One region of the Brenneria roseae subsp. americana genome, then DNA from elsewhere that is predicted to be linked to it. Evidence: predicted binding sites of a transcription regulator. Region 1 holds the regulator's gene; the other holds the start of a gene.

Evidence for each region. The regulator Fur, encoded in region 1, represses iron uptake genes when iron is present. The targets are predictions, from matches to a motif close to ATAATAATGAGAACNACTATCAA.
Region 2: B4923_RS11650 (Nramp family divalent metal transporter) is a predicted target of Fur. The motif match lies at 4,019-4,041, and genes of this name have one in related genera.

Annotation. Positions count from the first base shown of each region.
Region 1 covers NZ_QDKJ01000004.1:317,676-325,638, reverse strand. The annotation lists gene nagB (glucosamine-6-phosphate deaminase) at 1-29, opposite strand, end outside; gene nagE (N-acetylglucosamine-specific PTS transporter subunit IIBC) at 476-1,972, shown strand; gene glnS (glutamine--tRNA ligase) at 2,135-3,793, shown strand; gene fur (ferric iron uptake transcriptional regulator) at 3,934-4,383, opposite strand; gene fldA (flavodoxin FldA) at 4,709-5,236, opposite strand; gene B4923_RS07345 (methyl-accepting chemotaxis protein) at 6,284-7,954, shown strand.
Region 2 covers NZ_QDKJ01000008.1:65,836-73,798, reverse strand. The annotation lists gene bamE (outer membrane protein assembly factor BamE) at 1-233, opposite strand, end outside; gene recN (DNA repair protein RecN) at 385-2,046, opposite strand; gene nadK (NAD(+) kinase) at 2,132-3,010, opposite strand; gene grpE (nucleotide exchange factor GrpE) at 3,256-3,843, shown strand; gene B4923_RS11650 (Nramp family divalent metal transporter) at 4,080-5,318, shown strand; gene nudK (GDP-mannose pyrophosphatase NudK) at 5,388-5,966, shown strand; gene B4923_RS11640 (glycerol dehydrogenase) at 6,046-7,143, opposite strand; gene tal (transaldolase) at 7,545-7,963, opposite strand, start outside.

The sequences.
Region 1 (7,963 bases):
GCTGTGGTATTTAAGGGAATGAGTCTCATCAGTGCTCTCCTGGTTTACTCAATGGGTGATCCCGTCATCTTTTTTCAAGTGGCCGATATGGCGGCTTCCTGCGTTTTCCCGTTCCTCCGGCTATCCTGATTTCCTGGAACGGGTTTTATTGCCGCCTTACCGCACCTTGAGAACGATAGGGAATAAAATAAGTATTAGGCTAAATCGCGCCATTGGCGCGTTTCAATGCCGGGATTAAAACTGAGTATCAGTGTACCTTGTTTTTTTTTGTCTTGAAATAAGTTGGCGTTTTATTCAGGTATAAACTTTTTGTATGCGATTTTTTAGTGATTGTTATCACATAATGCTAGGGTTTAATTTGCGTAGCGAAATATTTTTCTTACACTCCATGCCAAAGCCATACACGATGGTTTGACCCGGCAGTGAGCAAATCTAACCGGCAGTTTTGTTTACCCCTAGGGGAAGAGAGGAAAAGGTGAGTATTCTAGGCTATTTACAAAAGGTTGGGCGGGCGTTGATGGTACCAGTCGCGACGCTGCCTGCCGCCGCTATCCTGATGGGTGTCGGCTACTGGATAGATCCGGTGGGCTGGGGGAGTGAAAATGCGCTGGCGGCTCTGTTTATCAAATCAGGTGCGGCCATTATTGAGCATATGGCGGTGCTGTTCGCTGTGGGCGTTGCGTATGGCATGTCGAAAGATAAAGACGGTGCAGCCGCACTTACCGGTTTTGTCGGCTATCTGGTATTGACCACGCTCTGTTCGCCGGCGGCAGTCTCCATGATTCAGAAGATCCCGGTCGATCAGGTGCCTGCGGCTTTCGGGAAAATTGAAAACCAGTTTATTGGTATTCTGATCGGTATTATTTCAGCGGAACTGTATAACCGTTTTAGTCGGGTTGAATTACCGAAAGCGCTGTCATTTTTCAGCGGACGCCGTCTGGTTCCCATCCTGACATCGTTCCTGATGATTCTGGTTGCATTCATTTTGATGTATGTGTGGCCAGCCATTTACAATGCGCTGGTGGCCTTTGGTGAACACATTCAGCAATTGGGCTCGGCTGGCGCAGGGATCTATGCGTTCTTTAACCGCTTGTTGATTCCGGTTGGTTTGCATCATGCCCTGAATTCGGTGTTCTGGTTTGATGTCGCCGGGATTAACGATATCCCGAATTTCCTTGCCGGGCAGCAGTCCATCGATGCGGGTAAAGCGGTTGTGGGGATCACCGGACGTTATCAGGCAGGCTTCTTCCCCATTATGATGTTTGGTCTGCCTGGTGCCGCATTGGCGATTTATCACTGCGCGCGTCCTGAGAATAAGAACAAAGTTGCCGGGATTATGATCGCGGCGGCATTTGCCTCCTTCTTCACCGGGATCACCGAACCGCTCGAATTCTCCTTTATGTTTGTCGCGCCGGTGCTGTATTTCCTGCATGCGTTGCTCACCGGGATTTCCGTGTTCATTGCGGCCAGTATGCATTGGATAGCCGGTTTCGGGTTCAGCGCCGGTCTGGTGGATATGATGCTGTCGTCGCGTAACCCATTGGCGACGCATTGGTATATGTTGATACCACAGGGACTGGTGTTCTTTGGTGTTTACTATCTGGTGTTCCGCTTTACCATCACTCGTTTCAACCTGCTGACGCCCGGGCGTGAACTGTCCGTCAGCGGCAGCGAAGCCGATGGATATAACGTCAACACGACGCCTGCAACATCCGCCGCCCAGGATTCCAACCAACTGGCTCGTGGTTATCTGGCGGCGCTTGGTGGTAAAGATAATCTGGTTGGGATTGACGCCTGTATCACGCGCTTGCGTCTGAATGTGGTGGATTCCGGTCTGGTTGATGAAGCTCAGGCCAAACGACTCGGTGCCGCGGGCGTTATCCGCCTGAATAAGCAGAGCGTTCAGATAGTGGTGGGGACGCAGGCGGAATCCATTGCTTCTGCGCTGAAGAGCGTCAGCAAAGAGCAATAAACGTCACACAGTGATGGTTTGCTATAAATTTACGGGGTGAGATCACAATCTCACCCCGTTTTTTTCATCATTAATAATTAAATGAAACTAACGGTTGTTTCCCGACGTAGCTTGTTGGATCATTAGCGGTTATATGTCGTTTTAGCATTTGAGGAATCAAGCATGAGTGAGGCTGAAGCCCGCCCAACTAACTTTATCCGTCAGATTATTGATGAAGATTTGGCATCCGGTAAGCATGATCATATCCAGACGCGTTTTCCGCCAGAGCCTAACGGCTATCTGCATATTGGCCATGCGAAGTCTATCTGTCTGAATTTTGGCATTGCACGCGATTACAATGGGCAGTGCAATCTGCGCTTTGACGATACCAACCCGGTAAAAGAAGATATTGAATACGTTGAGTCGATCAAACGTGACGTAGAGTGGCTGGGATTCTCATGGAGCGGTGAGGTTCGCTATTCTTCCGACTATTTCGATCAGTTGCACCTGTATGCGGTTGAGTTGATTAGTAAAGGACTGGCATACGTTGATGAACTGACGCCGGAACAGATCCGGGAATACCGCGGTACGCTGACGTCGCCAGGGAAAAACAGCCCTTATCGCGATCGTACCGTACAGGAAAACCTCGCTCTGTTTGAAAAAATGCGTAACGGCGGTTTTGCTGAAGGAACCGCTTGTCTGCGTGCCAAGATTGATATGGCATCGTCATTTATCGTTATGCGCGACCCGGTTCTCTATCGTATCAAGTTCGCTGAGCATCATCAGACCGGCAACAAGTGGTGCATCTACCCGATGTATGACTTTACCCACTGCATTTCCGATGCGCTGGAAGGCGTGACGCACTCCCTGTGTACGTTGGAATTCCAGGATAATCGTCGTTTGTATGACTGGGTACTGGACAACATTACGGTTCCTTGCCATCCACGTCAGTATGAGTTTTCTCGCCTGAATCTTGAATATGCCATCATGTCCAAGCGCAAGTTGAATCTGCTGGTCGAGGAAAAGGTTGTCGAGGGATGGGACGATCCGCGTATGCCAACCATTTCTGGTTTGCGTCGTCGCGGTTATAGTGCGGCGTCTATCCGTGAGTTCTGTGTTCGCATCGGGATTACCAAGCAGGATAATAACGTCGAAATGGCGGCGTTGGAATCCTGTATCCGCGACGATCTGAACGAAAATGCGCCGCGTGCCATGGCGGTTCTGGATCCGGTGAAGCTGATTATTGAAAGCCTGCCTTCAGACCATGAAGAGTGGGTTACCATGCCAAATCATCCGAATAAGCCGGAGATGGGGACTCGCCAGGTCGCGTTCAGCCGTGAGATTTATATCGATCGCGCCGACTTCCGTGAAGAAGCCAACAAGCAATACAAACGTTTGGTGCTGGGTAAAGAAGTTCGCCTGCGTAATGCTTACGTGGTCAGAGCCGAACGTATCGAGAAAGACGAGCAGGGCACGATCACCGCTATTTATTGCAGCTACGATCCTGAAACGTTAAGTAAAGATCCGGCAGATGGCCGCAAAGTGAAAGGGGTGATTCATTGGGTGTCAGCAGCCCATGCGTTGCCGGCAGAATTCCGTCTGTATGATCGTTTGTTCAGCGTCGCGAACCCGGCCGCGGCGGAGGATTTCCTGTCCACCATTAACCCGGATTCACTGAAGATTACTTATGGATTTGTCGAAGCCAGCCTGGCGCAGGCTGAAGCAGAGAAGGCCTATCAGTTTGAACGAGAAGGTTATTTCTGCGCAGATCGTGTTTACTCCAGTGCAGAGCATCTGGTGTTTAACCGTACTGCCGGCTTGCGGGATACCTGGGTCGGCTAATGCCGAACAGAGTACCCGGTAATATAAAAATAAAACCGCCGAGGCGGTTTTATTTTATGACGGGCGATCCTGCCCGTCACCCTGCGGGCCGTCGCAGGCGACGTTAAAAGTCGCTCCGGCGGATTTTTTATGCGGTCGATTTATCTTCTTGCATCGTGCAGGGTTTCGTCTTCACGGCAATCCCCTGCGCTGCAATGGCCATACAGATACAAACTGTGGTTTGTCAGTTTGATACCATGTCTTTCTGCGATTTCGCGCTGACGCGCTTCAATATATTCATCGCGGAATTCAATGACTTTGCCACAATCCAGGCAAATCAGATGGTCATGATGATGTTGTTGAGTCAATTCAAAAACTGATTTACCACCTTCAAAATTATGGCGGGTGACAATACCAGCATCATCAAACTGATTAAGTACGCGATAAACGGTCGCCAGACCAATTTCTTCGCCCATATCAATCAGTTTTTTGTATAAATCTTCCGCACTGACGTGATGGCACTCTGGGTCCTGCAATACTTCCAGAATTTTCAGTCTTGGAAGAGTGACTTTCAGGCCGGCCTTCTTTAATGCGGTGTTATTGTCAGTCATGCGGATTTAGTCCTGTTGCTTACTTATATCAATGGAGGCTATCTAGCCTATGACATCGGTCGGCTCAAAAAATGTAATAGCGTCCCAATTATAGAACCGTGCATGCAAAATGGAAACCATGGAATGTTAACAATGTTGTCCCTACACCTATTATAGGTATTGACGCAATGTGTTGTTGATAAATGAAGAAACATTCATGCACGTACAAAACCGATGGGTTTATTGTACAGGTTTATGGCGGGAAGTTAAAAAAATGTGTCAATTATTATGAAAGGTTTTTCCTATTGATCTGACCCTGATCGTGCTATCAGGGCCAGAAACAATATTAACCAACCAGCTCTTTCAGGTTCAACTCTTCGCTGATCTGTTTAACCCAGGTCGTTACGCGTTCGCTGGTCAGTTCAGGTTGACGATCTTCGTCAATGGCCAGACCGATGAAATGGTTGTCATCCGCCAGACCTTTCGATGCTTCAAAGTAATAACCTTCTGTCGGCCAGTGCCCGACAATGGTCGCACCGCGTGGCTCGATGATGTCACGAATGGTGCCCATGGCATCGCAGAAGTATTCTGCATAATCTTCCTGATCGCCACAGCCAAACAGGGCAACCAGTTTGCCGGTGAAATCGATCTCTTCCAGCGTCGGGAAAAAGTCATCCCAGTCGCATTGGGCTTCACCATAATACCAGGTCGGAATACCCAACAGCAGGATATCGAAAGCTTCGAGATCTTCTTTACTGCTTTTGGCGATGTCATGAACTTCAGCAACGTCGGTGCCCAGCTGCTGTTGGATCGTCTTGGCAATGTTTTCAGTATTGCCAGTATCACTGCCAAAGAAAATGCCTATCAGTGCCATGAATTAAATAACCTCTTGATTCTTAATGGTATGGTGCCATGTCTCACCCACTTATCGGCTCATAATAACAGACACAACCTGCATGAGAAACTCGTATCGGTAAGGATACGTAAATTGGGTGAGGTTTTATCCACTTCGGTTTGGCGTTGGTTAACACACGCATATTCAAGGCAATCTGGTATGCGAGTGGCAATGTCAATCATGCTGCCATCGTCTTTAAACGAGGGGATGGTTGATGACGCACAGCGCGGTAAGGTTGTCACAGGCATGCGGAATTGGTTGAAGGAGGGAATGGGAAATATCAGGCGGTTATTTCTCATATCCACTTATTCTTTATCCTATTGAAATGTTAGCGTGCGAATGAAATATTAAAATCGGTGTGCTAAAAAATAAAATGTTATATTTTTTGCTTAAAGAATAATGAAATGCCATTTTGATTTTATCTTTTCGTCTTTTACGCTAATTTTGTCACGTTATCAGGTTACTAGCCGGACAATTTTCGGCAAATCATGAGATGTGTGTTGGATTTTTAAACAAATATCATCATGACGAAGATGATAAGCTATATGTAGTATGGCCGTATGAAATTGAAAAGTTTAAATTTTATCGGCAATCGGAATATTATCTTTCGGGGTATGGCCAGACACCTGAAAATCAACCTGACATCGGTGATCTGTGCTGTGCTTCGCCATGGTTGCCGCTCATTGTATCGTCGTACTGTCTGTGACCGGATTTTTTCATATGCTGCGGTTAGTGTCGCTAACCTTCTTCAGCGGCATTTACGATACTTAATATTCTTATATATCTGAAAATTTATGAAATTGTTCTCGGAATAGAACAATAAATTGAAGAAAGGTATCTCCAACGCTAAATATTCTCTGAATTTTGTCGATTAGTCAGCGTGGTCCCTTTTGTTTTCAACACAATGAAATTGAACATTGGGGGAGATGTAACATATTTCATGACATGGTTTTTTCTGAAAACTGTCTGTTGATTAACGATAAAAAGCCATCCTTGTTATTTTAATGCTTAGGTTTGGAGCAAGCTATGAGACTATTAAAAGATATCGCCATTAGAACGGCGATGCTGTGGGTGTTAGGCACCTTTTGCGTGTTATGGGGCGGTGTCTCTATCTATACCATGTTCTCTTTTAAAGAGATGACAGCGACATCCAAGACCAGCAGTTTGCTGGTGCAAAACACGAACTTTGTCAATCAAGGCAACGATCAGTATTTTCGTATGGTCACGCGTTTGGCGCGAGCGGTTGATTATCGCCGCAATGGCGATAATGATTCAGCGGATAAAGAGCAGGCATCCGCTTTGAACGCGTTGAATACTTTAAAATCTGATTTGATCGCGTTTAATGCCATCGATCATGCCGGTCTGGATGATGCGCTGGTGCAAGCGGTCAGCCGTGACTGGGGTAATCTGATTACACAGGGCGTTGATCCGCTATACCAAAAGGCGGCCGCCAATGCGTTGGATGATTATCAGGATCAGGCTAAAAACGTGGTTCCGCCGCTGAGCCGGCAGTTCGGCGCATCGCTGACCGCTTTCAGTAAAGCCAGCGCTGACAAGTTTGATGCGGCGGGGATTCGATTCGAACAGATTACCTCGATCGGTCAGAATATCTTGTTGACCGGTTTGGTGGTCGGTTTGATGATGCTGTTCCTGACCGACCGCTATCTGGTGATCTGTCTGACTCGTCCATTGAACGAGCTGCGCGACCATTTCAGCGTCATTGCTTCCGGCCAGCTAGGCAAGCCGATTATCGATTTTGGCCACAACTGCGTTGGTAAATTGTTTCCGCTATTGCGGGAAATGCAAACCAGTCTGGCGAATACCGTCAGCACAATCCGCAACAGTACAGACTCTATTTATCAGGGCGCATCAGAGATTGCGGCTGGCAATAACGATTTGTCATCACGTACGGAACAGCAGGCTTCCGCGCTGGAAGAAACCGCTGCCAGCATGGAGCAATTGACGGCAACAGTGAAGCAGAATGCGGAAAATGCCAACCATGCCAGCCAATTGGCGCTGCAAGCGTCAACAACCGCGAAAAAAGGTGGCGATATCGTTGAAAATGTGGTGAAAACCATGTCGGAAATCTCTGGCAGTTCGAGAAAGATTGCTGAGATTACCACCGTGATTAACGGCATTGCCTTCCAGACGAACATTCTTGCGCTTAACGCCGCGGTAGAAGCCGCACGAGCCGGTGAGCAGGGCCGTGGTTTTGCCGTGGTGGCAGGGGAAGTCCGCAGTCTTGCGCAGCGCAGTGCACAAGCCGCGAAGGAAATTGAAGGGCTGATTTCCGAATCGGTACGCTGTGTGGATACCGGGTCGAATCTGGTTGAAGATGCCGGTAACACCATGCATGAAATTGTGCGGGCGGTGACGAATGTAACAGACATCATGGGAGAAATTGCGTCTGCTTCGGAAGAGCAAAGCAAAGGCATTGCGCAGGTCGGTCAGGCGATCGCGGAGATGGACAGCGTGACTCAGCAGAATGCGGCGCTGGTGGAACAGGCCTCGACCGCTGCGCAATCCCTTGAGGAACAGGCGGCGCTGCTGAACCAGACGGTTTCTTTATTCCAGCTGTCTGAGCAACATCCACAGTCGCGGGCAGTGGCAAATTCAGCGCCGGCGCCAAAAGCGGTAGCCGCTACGTCTGTCAGAAAAGCGCTGCCACCCAGCCAGGATAATTGGGAAAAATTCTGAGTCTGGTTT
Region 2 (7,963 bases), on a different contig from region 1:
AATACGTAAAACCAGGTATCGCTGCCAAACGGATCCTGCATCATGGGCGTACCCAGCGTATAAGCGACCTGTTGCTTGGTCATTCCGGTATGAATTTTGGCGACGTCACCCGGTGCCAGATAGTTTCCCTGATTGATGTCCGGCCGATAGACCACTTTTTCTAACGTGGAACAACCGGCAGTCAGCATAACAACAACCACCGCGGCGACGACAGTCAGCGTTTTACAGCGCATAGTGATTACATTCCTTAAGGGCATAGGTTGCCGATGATAATAGACCTTGCCTGACTTGAAAACCGGCAAGACCCCAGTATGACCTCAAGAAGGCAAAAAAGTTGAGCTTTTTTACGGTCGTTTGCGTTTCAAACCATTGGCTCCGTCTGTCTTATGCCGCCAGCAACTCTTTGGCGTTTGCCAGCGTATTTTTGGTTACGGCGCTGCCGCCGAGTAAACGAGCGAGTTCCTGTAGCCGTGCGCGTTTGTCCAGCGGCTGCATCAGCGTTTCGGTTTCTGCGCCGTCGGTTTGCTTGCTGACAAAGAAATGTTGATGACCACAACCTGCGACCTGTGGCAGGTGAGTGACGCACATGACCTGCGTCGATTCCCCCAGTTGGCGCAGCATTTTGCCCACAATCGCCGCCGTCGGGCCGCTGATACCCACATCCACTTCATCAAAAATCAACGCCGGCGTATCCATTTTACGTGCGGTGATGACCTGAATAATCAGTGCAATACGTGACAGCTCCCCGCCAGATGCCACTTTTGACAGTGGTTGATGTGGTTGACCGGGGTTGGTTGTGACACAAAATTCAATGCTGTCGGCACCGCTGGCGGTCAGGTATTCGGGCGTAAATTTCACCTGAATGTTGAAGTGACCATGTGGCATGGCCAGCTCATGCATATTGGCAGTGATAAGCTGGGCTAATTCACTGGCGTGATGCTGTCGACGAACATGCAATTGTTCCGCGACGTGCAGCGCCTGCTGGTGGTAGGCGCTGACCGTTGCGCTGAGCGTTTCGTGGTCGCTTTCCTGCTGTTCCAGCAAGCGTTGCTCTTCCAGTAGTTGCTGATAATAAGCGGGTAAGGCTTCTGGCGCGATATGATGCTTACGGGCCAGCGTCATCTGGCGAGATAGCCGTTGCTCAAGTTCGTATAGCCGGATGGGATCGAGATCCATTTGATCGCCGTAGTGACGCAGTTCATCACTGGCCTCACTAATTTGAATACCGGCTTCTTCCAGCATGCTGAGCACGCCAGACAGCTTTTCATCCATACTGATCAACTCACCGAGCTGATGTTTAACGCTGTGCAGCATGCTGAGTATGTTCTGTTCTTCATTTTCGCTGAGCAATTGCAATGTTTGTTGACTCAAAGCCAGCAGCTGACCGCTGTTCGCCAGCCGTTTGTATTCGGCATCGATTTGCTCGTATTCACCGGACTGGGGGGCGAATTCATTCAGTTCTTTCAATTGATATTGCAGAAGTTCGCGGCGTGCTTCCCGTTCGATAGCCGCCTGCTGCAATTGCGCCAGTTCACGGCAGCTTTGATGCCATTGCTGCCAGATTTGCTGCATCGCCCCAAGTAGTTTGGGTTCGTCCGCATACGCATCCAGCAGATATTTTTGATGTTCTGGTTTGAGCAGTAGCTGGTGGGCGTGCTGACCGTGAAGCTGAATCAGCAATTGGCCGAGCTCACGCAGCTGCGACAAGGGCACGGCGGTTCCATTGATAAAACCGCGCGAACGACCGTCTGCGCCAATCACCCGGCGCAGCAGGCATTCATTGCTGTCATCCAACTGATTTTCTTCAAGCCATCGGTGTGCGATGGGGGTATCGACCAGAGAAAAGCGGGCGCAAATATCGGCGCGGGTAGCGCCCGGCCTGACCATGCTGGCGTCGGAGCGATTTCCCAGGCAAAGGCCGAGGGCGTCAATGGCAATGGATTTCCCGGCGCCGGTTTCGCCGGTAATCACGCTCATTCCTGCCTGAAAATCAATTTCTAACTCGCGCACGATGGCGAAGTTACTGATAGTGAGTTGCGCCAGCATGATAGTTTTCCTGTATGTAAAAACAAGGTGTGATTTCATACAGTATAAACTGGTTTTATATACAGTAAAGTGGCTGGCGAAAATTTTAGAATAATTTTTTCGACCAGCCGAGTTTTGTGCTTAACGTATTGAAATAACTGTAATCTTTCGGGTGGATCAAATTAAGGTAATGTTCGCTGCGACGGATGAAAACTTCTTCCCCTTCCTGTACCGGCAGTGAGATTTGGCTGTCGCAGCTGATTTCCAGATCGTTGGTGATATGGGAAAACTTCAACCGAATCGTGCTGCTGCTGTTGATAACCAGCGGACGCGCCGAGAGCGTGTGGGGGAACATCGGCACCAGCGCAATGGCATCAAGCGAAGGGGTGAGGATCGGGCCACCGCCGGAGAGCGAATAAGCGGTAGAGCCCGTGGGCGTGGAGATGATCAAGCCGTCCGAACGCTGTGAAAAGGCAAACTTGTCGTCAATATAGACTTCAAATTCGATCATGTGCGCGACTTTTCCGGGGTGGAGTACCACTTCGTTGATGGCGGTGCTGATGCTGTTTGGCTGTTCGGCGCGGCAAATATGCGCTTCCAGCATAAAACGTCGCTCGCTCAGATAATGGCCGTCGAGCACTTCCGAAAGCTGTTGCTGGGCATGATCCGGATCCAGGTCGGTTAGAAAACCGAGGTTGCCGCGGTTAACGCCAATGACGTTGATATCGTAGCGGGACAGGACGCGTGCGGCACCGAGCATATTGCCATCGCCGCCGACCACCACGGCCAGATCGGCCGACTGCCCGATATCGGCCAGGCTGCCGGTCGGCGCGTCTTGCAGATTCAGTTCGCGGGCAATCTGCTGTTCAATAAGCACCGAATAACCTTTGTCGCTCAGCCAATGATAAAGCATCTCATGGGTGGCCAGCGCGGTAGGGTGTCGCGGATGGCCGACGATACCAATACAATTAAATGGTTTATTCATTGCTGTCATTGTCCTCAGCGTGGTGTGCCGACGTTCTGCAAAACCAATATACCCGTCATCTTTTTTCAGGTTGCAGGCGCGCTGGCTGCGCTCACTACCCGGCCATCCGTGGGCCTTGCCCCTTCGGCTGCCGCCGTCCTGCAACTTGAAATCTATTGGGTATATGTGACTGGTTCCCTTGAAACCCCGGTTTTGATCCCCATAATAGCAACTAGCGAGATTAATGCTAAACCGCGGAGAATTTCATGAGTAGTAAAGAACAGAACACGCCTGACGAGCAAGTCTTGGATCAAATGGATGCAGCAAAAGGGCGTCAATCGGAAGCCGTACCAGAGACGACAGACGTAGCTGACCCGCGTGATGAGCGCATTGCCGAACTGGAAGCGCAACTGAGTGAATTGCAGCAGCGCGAACGCGATAGTGTACTGCGTGCCCGCGCTGAAGCCGATAATATTCGCCGTCGTGCGGAGATCGATGTTGAGAAGGCGCATAAATTTGCGGTGGAGAAATTCGCCAGCGAAATGTTGCCGGTGATCGATAATCTTGAGCGCGCATTGGATATGGCGGACAAATCCAATGAAGCGTTGGCGTCAATGATTGAAGGTGTTGAACTGACGCTGAAATCCCTGTTGGATGCCGTGCACAAGTTTGGCATTGAAGTGGTCAGCGAGGTGAACGTGCCGTTTAATCCGGAAGTGCATCAGGCGATGACCATGCTGGAGTCCGCCGATCATCAGCCTAACTATGTGATGATGGTGATGCAGAAAGGCTATACGTTGAATGGTCGTCTGCTGCGCCCGGCGATGGTGGCCGTTTCCAAGGCGAAAGAATAACCCTGTTCGCCCGCTTCGTTCGTTGACTCAGCCGTCAGCGTCAACCCCATGCTCAGGCGTGGGGTTTTTTGTTTATATTTTGTTGGTTTTTATTTGTTAAAAAGATGTTTTTATCCACGTGGTAAATCATCATCTCTGGCTATTGGAAGAATTGGTATTGCCGCTCTGGATGCACTTGATAATCATTATCATTTATGTGAGAGTTGATAAAACAGCAGGGTTAGAAGGGGCATACTATGCCGGATAGCCGTACCGTCGGGTCAGTCAGCCGTACATCAAGGAAGATCAAACTTTCTTTGATGGGGCCCGCGTTTATTGCGGCGATCGGGTACATTGACCCGGGTAATTTCGCGACCAATATCCAGTCGGGCGCGGCCTATGGCTATACGCTGCTGTGGGTGGTGGTTTGGGCCAATATCATGGCCATGCTGATCCAACTGCTGTCTGCCAAACTCGGGATCGCGACCGGTAGCAATCTGGCCGAGCTGATCCGCGAGCGTTTTCCCCGACCTGCCGTTTGGGCTTATTGGGTTCAGGCCGAAATTATTGCCATGGCAACCGATCTGGCGGAGTTTATCGGCGCGGCGATCGGTTTCAAACTGCTGTTGGGGGTATCGCTGCTTGAAGGGGCGACCCTGACGGCCATTGCGACTTTCCTGATTTTAACGTTGCAAAAGCGCGGACAAAAACCGCTGGAGATGGTGATCGGCGGGCTGCTGCTGTTTGTCGCCGCGGCTTACATTGTCGAGCTGGTGTTCTCTCGCCCTGAACTGTCAGCCCTGACAAAAGGGATGGTGATTCCCAGTCTGCCGACCTCTGATGCCGTGCTACTGGCTGCCGGTGTGCTGGGGGCGACGATCATGCCTCACGTGATATACCTGCATTCTTCTCTGACGCAGCATGAGGGCAGACATACCCGTGCGGAACGTTATTCCGCCACCAAAGTCGATGTCGCCATCGCCATGACTATCGCCGGTTTTGTGAATCTGGCGATGATGGCGACAGCGGCGGCGGCGTTCCATTTCAGCGGTAATCAGGATATCGCCGATCTCGATCGGGCTTATCTGACGCTGGAACCTTTGTTAGGACAAGCGGCGGCAACTATTTTCGGGCTGAGTCTGGTCGTGGCCGGGCTGTCTTCAACCGTTGTCGGCACGCTGGCCGGACAGGTGGTCATGCAGGGGTTCGTGCGCTTTCATATTCCGCTGTGGGTACGGCGAACGGTCACGATGCTGCCGTCGTTTATCGTTATTCTCTCCGGTATGGAACCGACCCGCGTACTGGTCCTGAGTCAGGTGGTGCTGAGTTTCGGTATTGCGCTGGCGCTGGTTCCTCTGCTGTCCTTTACCGGCAACAAGGCGTTGATGGGAGATATGGTGAATAGCCGTCTGGTACAGAACACGGGTAAAGCGATCGTCTTCATCGTTGTTTCACTCAATCTTTATCTGCTCATCAGCACTGCTCTGGGGTGGTGAAGGCTCGTGCATTCCGGCATGCGTCGTCTTATTATCAGGCACTGATTCTTTCTTTAATGGGGTTCAGTTATGTCGTCGCCGATTACTATCATTGAAAAGAAGCTACTGTCTGACCATTGGTTTCTTCTTAATAAATATGTATTTGATTTAAAAAGAAAGAATGGCGGCGTGGTTCGTCAGATCCGTGAGGTGTACGACCGGGGCGATGGCGCGACTATTCTGCTGTATAACCGTGAGAAAGGCACGGTGGTGCTGACGCGCCAGTTCCGGATTCCCACCTATGTCAACGGTAATGAAAGCGGCATGTTGCTGGAAGCCTGCGCCGGATTGCTGGACGATCACTCGCCGGAAGAGTGTATCCGTAATGAAGCGATCGAAGAGACCGGCTATGCGATCGGCAAGGTCGAAAAGTTGTTCGATGCCTATATGTCACCCGGTGGCATCACCGAACGGCTGCACTTCTTCGCGGCGGAGTATGACGAATCTTTGCGGGATAATGCGGGTGGCGGTGTGGACGACGAAGATATTGAAGTGCTGGAACTGCCGTTTACGCAGGCAATGGAAATGATCAGCGATGGCCGGATTAAAGACGCTAAGACCATTATGCTATTACAGCATGCGCAGATTCAGGGATGGTTTGCGAAGTAACGGACCCCGACGTGGACGGCTTCTCGTTCAATGTCTCCCGGCTTGACCGGGAGACATGACGTATTAACGGACGATGTTGTTAATCGATCGTTTTACTGAAAGCATCGACGGCGATAATGGCGTGGGCAACATCCTCTGCGGTTATCGCGCTGTCCAGATTTTTCAGCGTGTCTTCCTGACTGCACGCGAGTTCGCCAACCTTGACCAAATTTTCAAAAGGTTCATTTTCCAGATGCAGATCTTTCAGCAAGGTTGGCATCTTGATCGCCCGATAGAAACGGATATAGCGGGCAATCTCTTCATCGGCGCGTTTCTCCAGTACCATGTGGGTGAGCGTGCCGTATGCGACTTTTTCCCCGTGAGTGAGGTGATGTATATCGCCTTTTATGGCGGTAAAACCGTTGTGGATCGCATGGGCTCCGGCCAGACCGCCATTCTCGAAACCTAATCCGGAAAGCAGCGTATTCGCTTCAACCACGGATTCCACCGCCGGTGTCACGACACCTTTTTCTACCGCTTTATAGGCGCTATAACCATAGGCCAGCAGGGTTTTCTCACAAACTTCGGCAATCGCCATCCCCGCCAGTGTGGGTTTGCCGCCCAGCATGGAGAGTGAATGAGAGCGCAGTACGGCCTGTGCCTCGATAAAGGTTGCCAGGCCGTCTGCGATACCGGATGCGAACAGGCGTGCGGGAGCCTGAGCACACACGGCGGTGTCGACCAGAACCAGATCGGGGTTTTTGTCGTAAAAACGATAAGATTCAAAGACGCCGTCATCGGTATAAATCACCGACAGGGCGCTGCATGGCGCATCTGTTGACGCGACGGTGGGTACAATCGCTACATTGCATTTCAACTCGTCCGCGATGGCTTTTGCGGTATCCAGGGTTTTGCCGCCGCCCAGTCCGACGATGATATCGGTGCCGGCGTGACGAGCCAGCGCCGCAAGGCGGGTGATCTCATTGCCGGAGGCTTCGCCGTTAAAACGCTCGTAGTGGTGGCTGATGCCCGCCTGCTTTAAGGCGGTTTCCACGCGTTGGCCGATGATGTCCCAAACGGTGCTGTCTGCCATGAGAAACGCTTTGGTTCCTAACGGCTTGAGTTGTTCGCCCAGTTCATCAAGTACGCCGCGGCCCTGAACGTATTTTCTTGGTGAAGAGAAAATGAAGTGGCTCATACTATCTACCTCGATGATGTGTTGGTGAATGATAATGTTGCAAAGCATGGAAGACGGCTACGGTCATGGCGTGCCGTGAACCGCTCTCCCGGTGTCGATAGCTCACAGTGCAAAAGAAAAAAGAAGAATGGCCTTTCGGGGCGATGCAGTGATAACGCAGCAGGTCCGGCATGACGAAAACGCATAATCTCGGAGGGGGGATCTGCTATGTCATCCTGAAAATCTATTGGGTATAAGCATAGTCGTTAAAAGCGGGATGGGTGAAAAAACGAAATTTTTCAATATGCTGTATCTTCCATAAATTTCAGGAAGCAGAAAGACGATAAATGCATGCCATCCATGCTCAGCGCGCGGATGGCATTGGCAAGTTCTTTACGAGCGGACATGCTTTACTCTGGAGGTTACAGTTTAGCCGCCAGCATCGCTTCCAGCTTCTGCTGGTCAGCGGCGAACAAACGAATGCCTTCAGCCAGTTTATCAACGGCCATCGGGTCCTGATGATGTTCCCAGCGGAATTCCGCTTCGGATAACGGCGACGGTTGATGAAACGCTTCTGTTGAAGGTGTCAGCTGGCGTTCTACGGGAGCGCTGCTGTTTTTCAACTGTTCCAGCAGGGCCGGAGAAATGGTCAGACGATCGCAGCCTGCCAGCGCCAGAATCTGTTCCACTTTGCGGAAACTGGCTCCCATTATCACCGTTGAGTAGCGGTAGCGCTTATAGTAATCATAAATGTTGCGCACCGACTGGACGCCGGGATCGTTCTCGACCTGATAATCACTGGCCGGTTGTTTGGCCTGATACCAGTCATAAATGCGGCCGA